Pseudosulfitobacter pseudonitzschiae: one gene and its partner. The protein of the gene in region 2 interacts with the protein of the main gene of each other region in a pairwise test. Links are inferred from orthologs where the notes say so. Each region holds a gene or a part of one and is shown on either strand. Other genes may lie near its edges. The genes, in order: ftsH and hflC.

Evidence for each region.
Region 1: the proteins of hflC (region 2) and ftsH interact in binary tests that used the Escherichia coli proteins (3 or more experiments, as listed by UniProt). The link is inferred for Pseudosulfitobacter pseudonitzschiae from one-to-one orthologs.

The regions. Positions count from the first base shown.
Region 1 is NZ_CP022415.1:2,233,776-2,236,972, forward strand. What follows is about bases 304-3,179. They hold ftsH (ATP-dependent zinc metalloprotease FtsH), read right to left. Parts: upstream 2,764-3,179; coding sequence 844-2,763; downstream 304-843. Other genes in these bases: map (type I methionyl aminopeptidase), read right to left, coding at 304-729; tilS (tRNA lysidine(34) synthetase TilS), read right to left, coding at 2,862-3,179. Outside these bases: more of map, read right to left, coding at 1-303; more of tilS, read right to left, coding at 3,180-3,197. UniProt on the Escherichia coli protein: Acts as a processive, ATP-dependent zinc metallopeptidase for both cytoplasmic and membrane proteins. Plays a role in the quality control of integral membrane proteins.
Region 2 is NZ_CP022415.1:863,155-866,475, forward strand. Bases 1-3,000 are described here. They hold hflC (protease modulator HflC), read left to right. Parts: upstream 1-1,053; coding sequence 1,054-1,947; downstream 1,948-3,000. Other genes in these bases: hflK (FtsH protease activity modulator HflK), read left to right, coding at 1-1,054; SULPSESMR1_RS04120 (DUF2065 domain-containing protein), read left to right, coding at 1,949-2,146; SULPSESMR1_RS04125 (Do family serine endopeptidase), read left to right, coding at 2,423-3,000. Outside these bases: more of SULPSESMR1_RS04125, read left to right, coding at 3,001-3,321.

The DNA of each region.
Region 1 (3,197 bases), 1.4 Mb from region 2 along the record:
GATCGCACCGCGATCAGTTGCAACCACCGTATGTTCGTACTGCACCACCGGCGCACGCGGCGCACTGTAAAGCGTCCATCCGTCGTCGCCGTCATCGGCCCACTGGCCGCCAGTGGACAGGAACGGCTCGACCGTCAGTACAAGCCCCTTGTTGATCCGGCGTTTGTCATGGCGATTGGGCCATGTGGCGATCTCTTCGGGGTATTCGTGCAAGGACCGGCCCACGCCGTGACTGGCAAGATTGCGGATCAGCGTATAGCCGCGCCCCGAGGCAAAGCGCCCGATGGCGTTGCCGATGCCTGCCAGCGGCTTGTTGCTGCCCACTTGCGCAATGCCGATCTGCATGGCGCGCCTGCCGTCGCGGCACAGGCGGGTCAGATCACTTTTGACAGGTGGCACCTGAAAGCTTGCGCCTGTATCCGCAAAAAATCCGTTCTTTGATGCCGACACGTCGATGTTAACCAGATCTCCCGCCGCAATGGCTCGCGCAGAAGGGATACCGTGGGCTATTTCTTCGTTCACGCTGATGCAGGTTGTTCCCGGAAAGTCATAGCACGCCTGCGGAGCAGATACGGCCCCCGCGTGCTCAAGAAAGACGCGGCCAATGTCATCCAGTTCACGCGTTGTCATGCCCGGCTCGATCGCCTTTGCCATTGCCTGCAGGGTGTCAGCGACGATCCTGCCGATTGCTTTCAGGCCCTCAAGTTCGCCCTGTTTTGTAATCGTCATCTGTCTGGTTCCTTGATGTCATGTTCTGGCGCAATTCCACGGTCGCCTTACAGCAAAAAGCCCCGCCGGTGCGGGGCCTTAAGTTTTGTTCTGCCTTGCCCTGACCGTCTTGGATCAGGTCGGTTCCGGCTCCATGCCACCCTCGGACGAAGGTGTTTTTTTCTTCGCCTTGGCCTTGGGAATGGCGGTCAGGCTGGGTTTCTCTTCCACAGCGGCAGACCCGCCTTCGTCATCACTACCCGGTACGGGCGGATCACCGTTCATCACACGTTTGATTTCATCACCGGTCAGCGTTTCATATTCCAGCAAACCTTGGGCCAGACGTTCGAATTCAACGTTCTTTTCCTTGATGATCTTGGCCGCCCAGTCATAGCCGTCCTGAATGAACGTGCGCACTTCCTGTTCGACGGTTTCCTTGGTGTTGGCCGAGACCGAGAAGCCTGCGGTTGCACCTTGGTAGCCCTGGGCCGCTTCGGAATAATCGATGTTGCCGACCTTGTCCGACATGCCCCATTGCAGCACCATCGCACGGGCCAGCGCACTGGCCTGCTGAATGTCGCCTGCGGGCCCGTTCGACACCGATTCCTCGCCGTATTTGATGATCTCGGCGGCTTTGCCCGCCATTGTCATCGCCAGACGCTGTTTGCACTCGTCCTTGAACATATTCAGACGGTCCATTTCGGGCAGGCTCATCACCATACCAAGCGCACCGCCGCGCGGAATGATCGTGGCCTTATAGACCGGGTCGCACTTGGGCAGGGTCATCCCCACCAGCGCGTGACCGGCCTCGTGATAGGCGGTCATTTCCTTTTGCTCGGGCGTCATCACCATGCTGCGTCGCTCCGGGCCCATCATGACTTTGTCCTTGGCAGATTCGAAATCGATCATGGTCACGAACCGGCGGCCCACACGGGCGGCCATCAGCGCCGCTTCGTTCACAAGGTTCGCCAGATCCGCACCCGAGAAACCGGGGGTGCCGCGTGCGATGATACGCAGATCGACATCAGGCCCCAGCGGCGTCTTGCGCGCATGAACGTTCAGGATTTTCTCGCGACCTTTGATGTCGGGGTTGGGCACGGTTACCTGACGGTCAAAACGACCCGGACGCAGCAGCGCTGGGTCCAGCACGTCGCGGCGGTTGGTCGCGGCCAGAATGATAACGCCTTCGTTCGCCTCGAAACCGTCCATTTCAACCAGCAACTGGTTCAACGTCTGTTCGCGTTCGTCATTGCCACCGCCATAACCGGCACCACGATGACGACCCACGGCATCGATTTCGTCGATGAACACGATGCAAGGCGCGTTTTTCTTGGCCTGTTCAAACATGTCACGCACACGGCTTGCGCCGACGCCGACGAACATTTCAACAAAGTCCGAACCGGATATGGTGAAGAACGGCACACCCGCCTCGCCCGCAATCGCGCGCGCCAGCAGTGTTTTACCCGTGCCCGGAGGGCCCACCAACAACGCACCTTTAGGAATCTTGCCACCCAAACGGCTGAATTTCTGCGGGTTGCGCAGGAACTCCACGATCTCTTCCAGTTCTTCCTTGGCCTCGTCGATGCCTGCGACATCGTCAAAGGTGACGCGACCCGACTTTTCGGTCAGCATCTTGGCCTTGGACTTGCCAAAGCCCATCGCCCCGCCTTTGCCGCCACCCTGCATCCGGTTCATGAAATAAATCCAGACACCGATCAGCAGCAGGAACGGCAGCAGCGTCATCAGGAATGACTGAAGCCCCGATTGCTGTTGTTGCTCGGCTTTCACCGGCACATTGTTCGAAATCAACAAATTCGTGACCTCGGCGTCTGCCGGTTTGATGGTCACATAGTCGATCTCGCCTTCGCGAAAGCGTACCTGCTCTCCGTCCAGTGTCACGCTGGTGACCTTGCCGGTCTCAACCGACTGAACGAATTCGGAATAGCTGATTTCGCGGCTCTGCAAATTGCTGCCTGTACCGCTGAACAAATTGAACAGCGAAACGATCAATACAAGCAGGACAACCCAGAACGCGATATTGCGTGCATTACCCAAGGATACTCTCCCAAAAATTCTCGGGACCAGATGGCAGTGTGCCATAGTCACCCGCATAAGATAGACATGCTGTCCGTCAGTTCAATGCGATAACAGCATCATCGACGGGATAGAAGTGCGGCAAAAAAGGCATCATGCCCCCCGGTCACCTCGGCAGACCATCCGTCAGCGTCGTCAAAAACCGGTGTCGCCAGTAAAGTCTGCCCCTTCCAGACAGCGGGCATCGACAGCAACGCCCCCCGTGGCAGGTCCAGATCACGCCAATCAGGCCGCTCTGCCAACGCGGCATCGCCCATCGGGCCGACTTGCAGCATCGGGTCGTGCTTTGGTCCCGAAATGCGCCAGCGATTGTCCCACAGGTCTCCGACACTGCAGCGGATGTCGCGCACTGCATTCAGCTCGCGAAAAACCCACAGGAAATCGCCGGAAAATGT
Region 2 (3,321 bases):
CCCCGGCGAAGGCGGCGGGCAGATGCCCGAAATCGACGAGTTGGTTCGAAAGGGCCAAGAGCAGCTGCGCGTCCTGATGGGCGGTCGTGGTGGCAACAACGGCACTGGCGGGTCTGGCCCGGGCGGTGGCGGCGGTGGACCACGCCTGACACGCGGGACCGTTGGCCTTGTGGTTCTGGGTTTGATCGTGGCATGGGGGCTTGCCAGCTTTTATACCGTGAAACCCGAAGAACAATCGGTCGAACTGTTCCTGGGCGAATATTCGTCCACGGGCAGCCCCGGTTTGAACTTTGCGCCGTGGCCGCTGATTACTTCGGTTGTTCTGCCGGTGACGCGGGAACAGACCGAAAATATCGGTAGCGGAGCAAGCACCGAAACAGGCCTGATGTTAACGACTGACGAGAACATCATCGACATTGATTTCCAAGTGGTCTGGAACATTTCGGATCCGGCCAAGTTCCTGTTCAATCTGGCCGAGCCGGATCTCACCATTCGCGCCGTTTCGGAATCGGCGATGCGTGAAGTGGTTGCACGTTCGGAGTTGGCGCCGATTCTGAACCGTGACCGTCAGCTGATCGCCGATCAGGCACAGCAACTTATTCAGGTGACGCTGGACCAATACGACAGCGGCGTGAATATCCTGCGTCTGAACCTCGACAAGGCTGACCCGCCGCGTGAAGTCATCGACAGCTTCCGCGAAGTGCAAGCGGCCGAGCAACAACGTGACCGTCTGCAACGCGAAGCTGACACTTATGCCAACCGCGAACTTGCCGGTGCGCGTGGTGAAGCGGCCCAAACGCTGGAAGAGGCAGAAGCCTATCGTGCCCAACAGGTCAACGAGGCGCAGGGTGAAGCCGCGCGGTTTACCTCGGTTCTCGAAGAATATGCCAAGGCACCACAGGTGACGCGCAAGCGCCTGTATCTGGAGGCGATGGAGAAAATTCTGGGGGATGTGGATAAAATCATCCTCGAGGAGACATCCGGTGGCAACGGGGGGCAAGGGGTTGTTCCCTATCTGCCACTCAATCAATTGCGTGGTGGAGGATCGAACTGATGCGGAACACAACCATAATTATCCCCGTTATCGTCGTGCTGTTGGGCGTTCTGCTCAGCTCGGTTTTTATTGTCGACGAGCGTGAAAAGGCGCTGGTTTTGCAATTTGGCCAGATCAAATCGGTCAAGGAACAACCGGGATTGGCGTTCAAGATTCCGCTGATCCAAGAGGTTGTGCGCTATGACGACCGCATTCAGGCGCTGGACACCGTGCCGACCGAGGTGACGCCTTCGGATGACCGCCGACTGGTGGTTGACGCCTTTGCCCGTTACCGGATTTCCGACGTGGTGCAGTTCCGGCAAGCGGTTGGTGCCAATGGCATGCGCGCCGCAGAAGAACGTCTGCAAGGTATTCTGAACCCGGTGATCCGGGCAGTTCTGGGCGCGAATGGTGTGACGTCGAACACCATCCTATCGGCGGACCGTGCAGCACTGATGGAACGCATCACAGCACAGGCGCGCCAGCGTGCTCTGCCGCTGGGGCTGGACGTGGTCGACGTGCGTCTGAAGCGGACAAACCTGCCCGAACAGAACCTTGATGCCACATTTGCACGGATGCGGGCCGAGCGGGAACGCGAAGCAGCGGACGAAATCGCGCGCGGTGAAGAAGCCGCCCAGCGGGTGCGTGCGCAAGCCGACCGGACGGTGGTAGAACTGACGTCGGACGCTACACGTCAAGCCGACATCATTCGCGGTGAAGCCGACGCCGAGCGCAACGCCATCTTTGCAACTGCGTTCGGGGCCGATCCAGAGTTCTTCGAGTTCTACCGTTCGCTGACCGCCTATGAGCGGTCCCTGAAAGGCAGCAACTCGACGTTGGTTCTGTCGCCGGACAGCGAGTTCTTCAACTACCTGCGTTCCGATCAGGGCGCACGGTCGGCCGAAGGCGAATAAAATGGCATGGGTCCTGTTGGCCCTTGGACTGGTAATGATGGTGGAGGGGCTGGTCTATGTGCTGGCCCCTTCGCTAATTGAAAGGGTGCTGGAAATGTTGCGCAGCCTGCCCGAAAGCACACGCCGTCAGGTTGGCCTTCTCGCTTTGGTGAGCGGACTGTTGCTGGTCTGTGTGGCCTATCAACTGGGCCTGAACTGATTGCGGCGCATGCGCGCCATTTGATTTTGTTCAAAATTCTGTGAATTTTAGCTTGTAGCCTCCGGCAGGGATATTTGGGGCCAAAAGAAGTTTTGTGCTATGGTCTTGTCTGAGAGGTTGCAGGTTCACAGATGGGTAACGTGGTGTTGACAGGCCGCGATTGATTTCGATCTTTCATGTTGCATGCTTGCAACCCTAGATGCACGGTAGTGCGCAGATGCGCAGTAAAGTGTGAAAAGCGGGCTTTTGTCCGCACGGACAGCAGGAGAACGTCGTATGCAGACCAGAGCGGTCGCGGTGTCGACAACACGCACCCCATTCTTACAACTTCGCGCCATGTGGCTGACAGCCCTGGCGATGGTCCTGGTGCTGGCGCAGGTGATCGCGGCACAGGCAAAACCCGAAAGCCTTGCACCTCTGGCCCAGAAAATCAGCCCTTCGGTTGTGAACATCACAACTTCCACCATGGTTGCCGGCAACACAGGGCCGCAGGGCATCGTGCCCGAAGGTAGCCCGTTCGAAGATTTCTTTCGCGAATTTCAGGATCGTAACGACAATGGCGACCGCTCGCGCCGGTCATCTGCGCTGGGGTCGGGTTTCGTGATTTCCGAAGACGGCTTTGTGGTGACGAACAACCACGTCATTGAAGGGGCAGACGAGATCAAGGTCGAGTTCTTTAATGGCAAAGAACTGGATGCCAAAGTGGTTGGGACCGATCCCAACACCGATATCGCCCTGCTGAAGGTCGAGGCCGATGGCCCGCTGCCCTTCGTTCCGTTTGGTGACAGTGATGCGGCGCGTGTGGGGGACTGGGTGATTGCGATGGGCAACCCGCTGGGTCAGGGCTTTTCGGTATCGGCTGGTATCGTTTCGGCCCGCAACCGCGCGCTGAGCGGCACCTATGACGACTACATCCAGACCGATGCAGCGATCAACCGCGGCAATTCGGGTGGGCCGCTGTTCAACATGGACGGCGAGGTGATCGGTGTGAACACCGCGATTCTGTCGCCTAATGGCGGCTCGATCGGGATCGGCTTTTCGATGGCGTCGAATGTTGTGGGGCGCGTTGTCAAGCAACTGCAAGAATACGGCGAGACCCGCCGTGGCTGGTTGGGCGTGCGTATTCAGGACGTAACCCCCGATATTGCCGAAGCGATGGGTTTGGAGAAAACCGC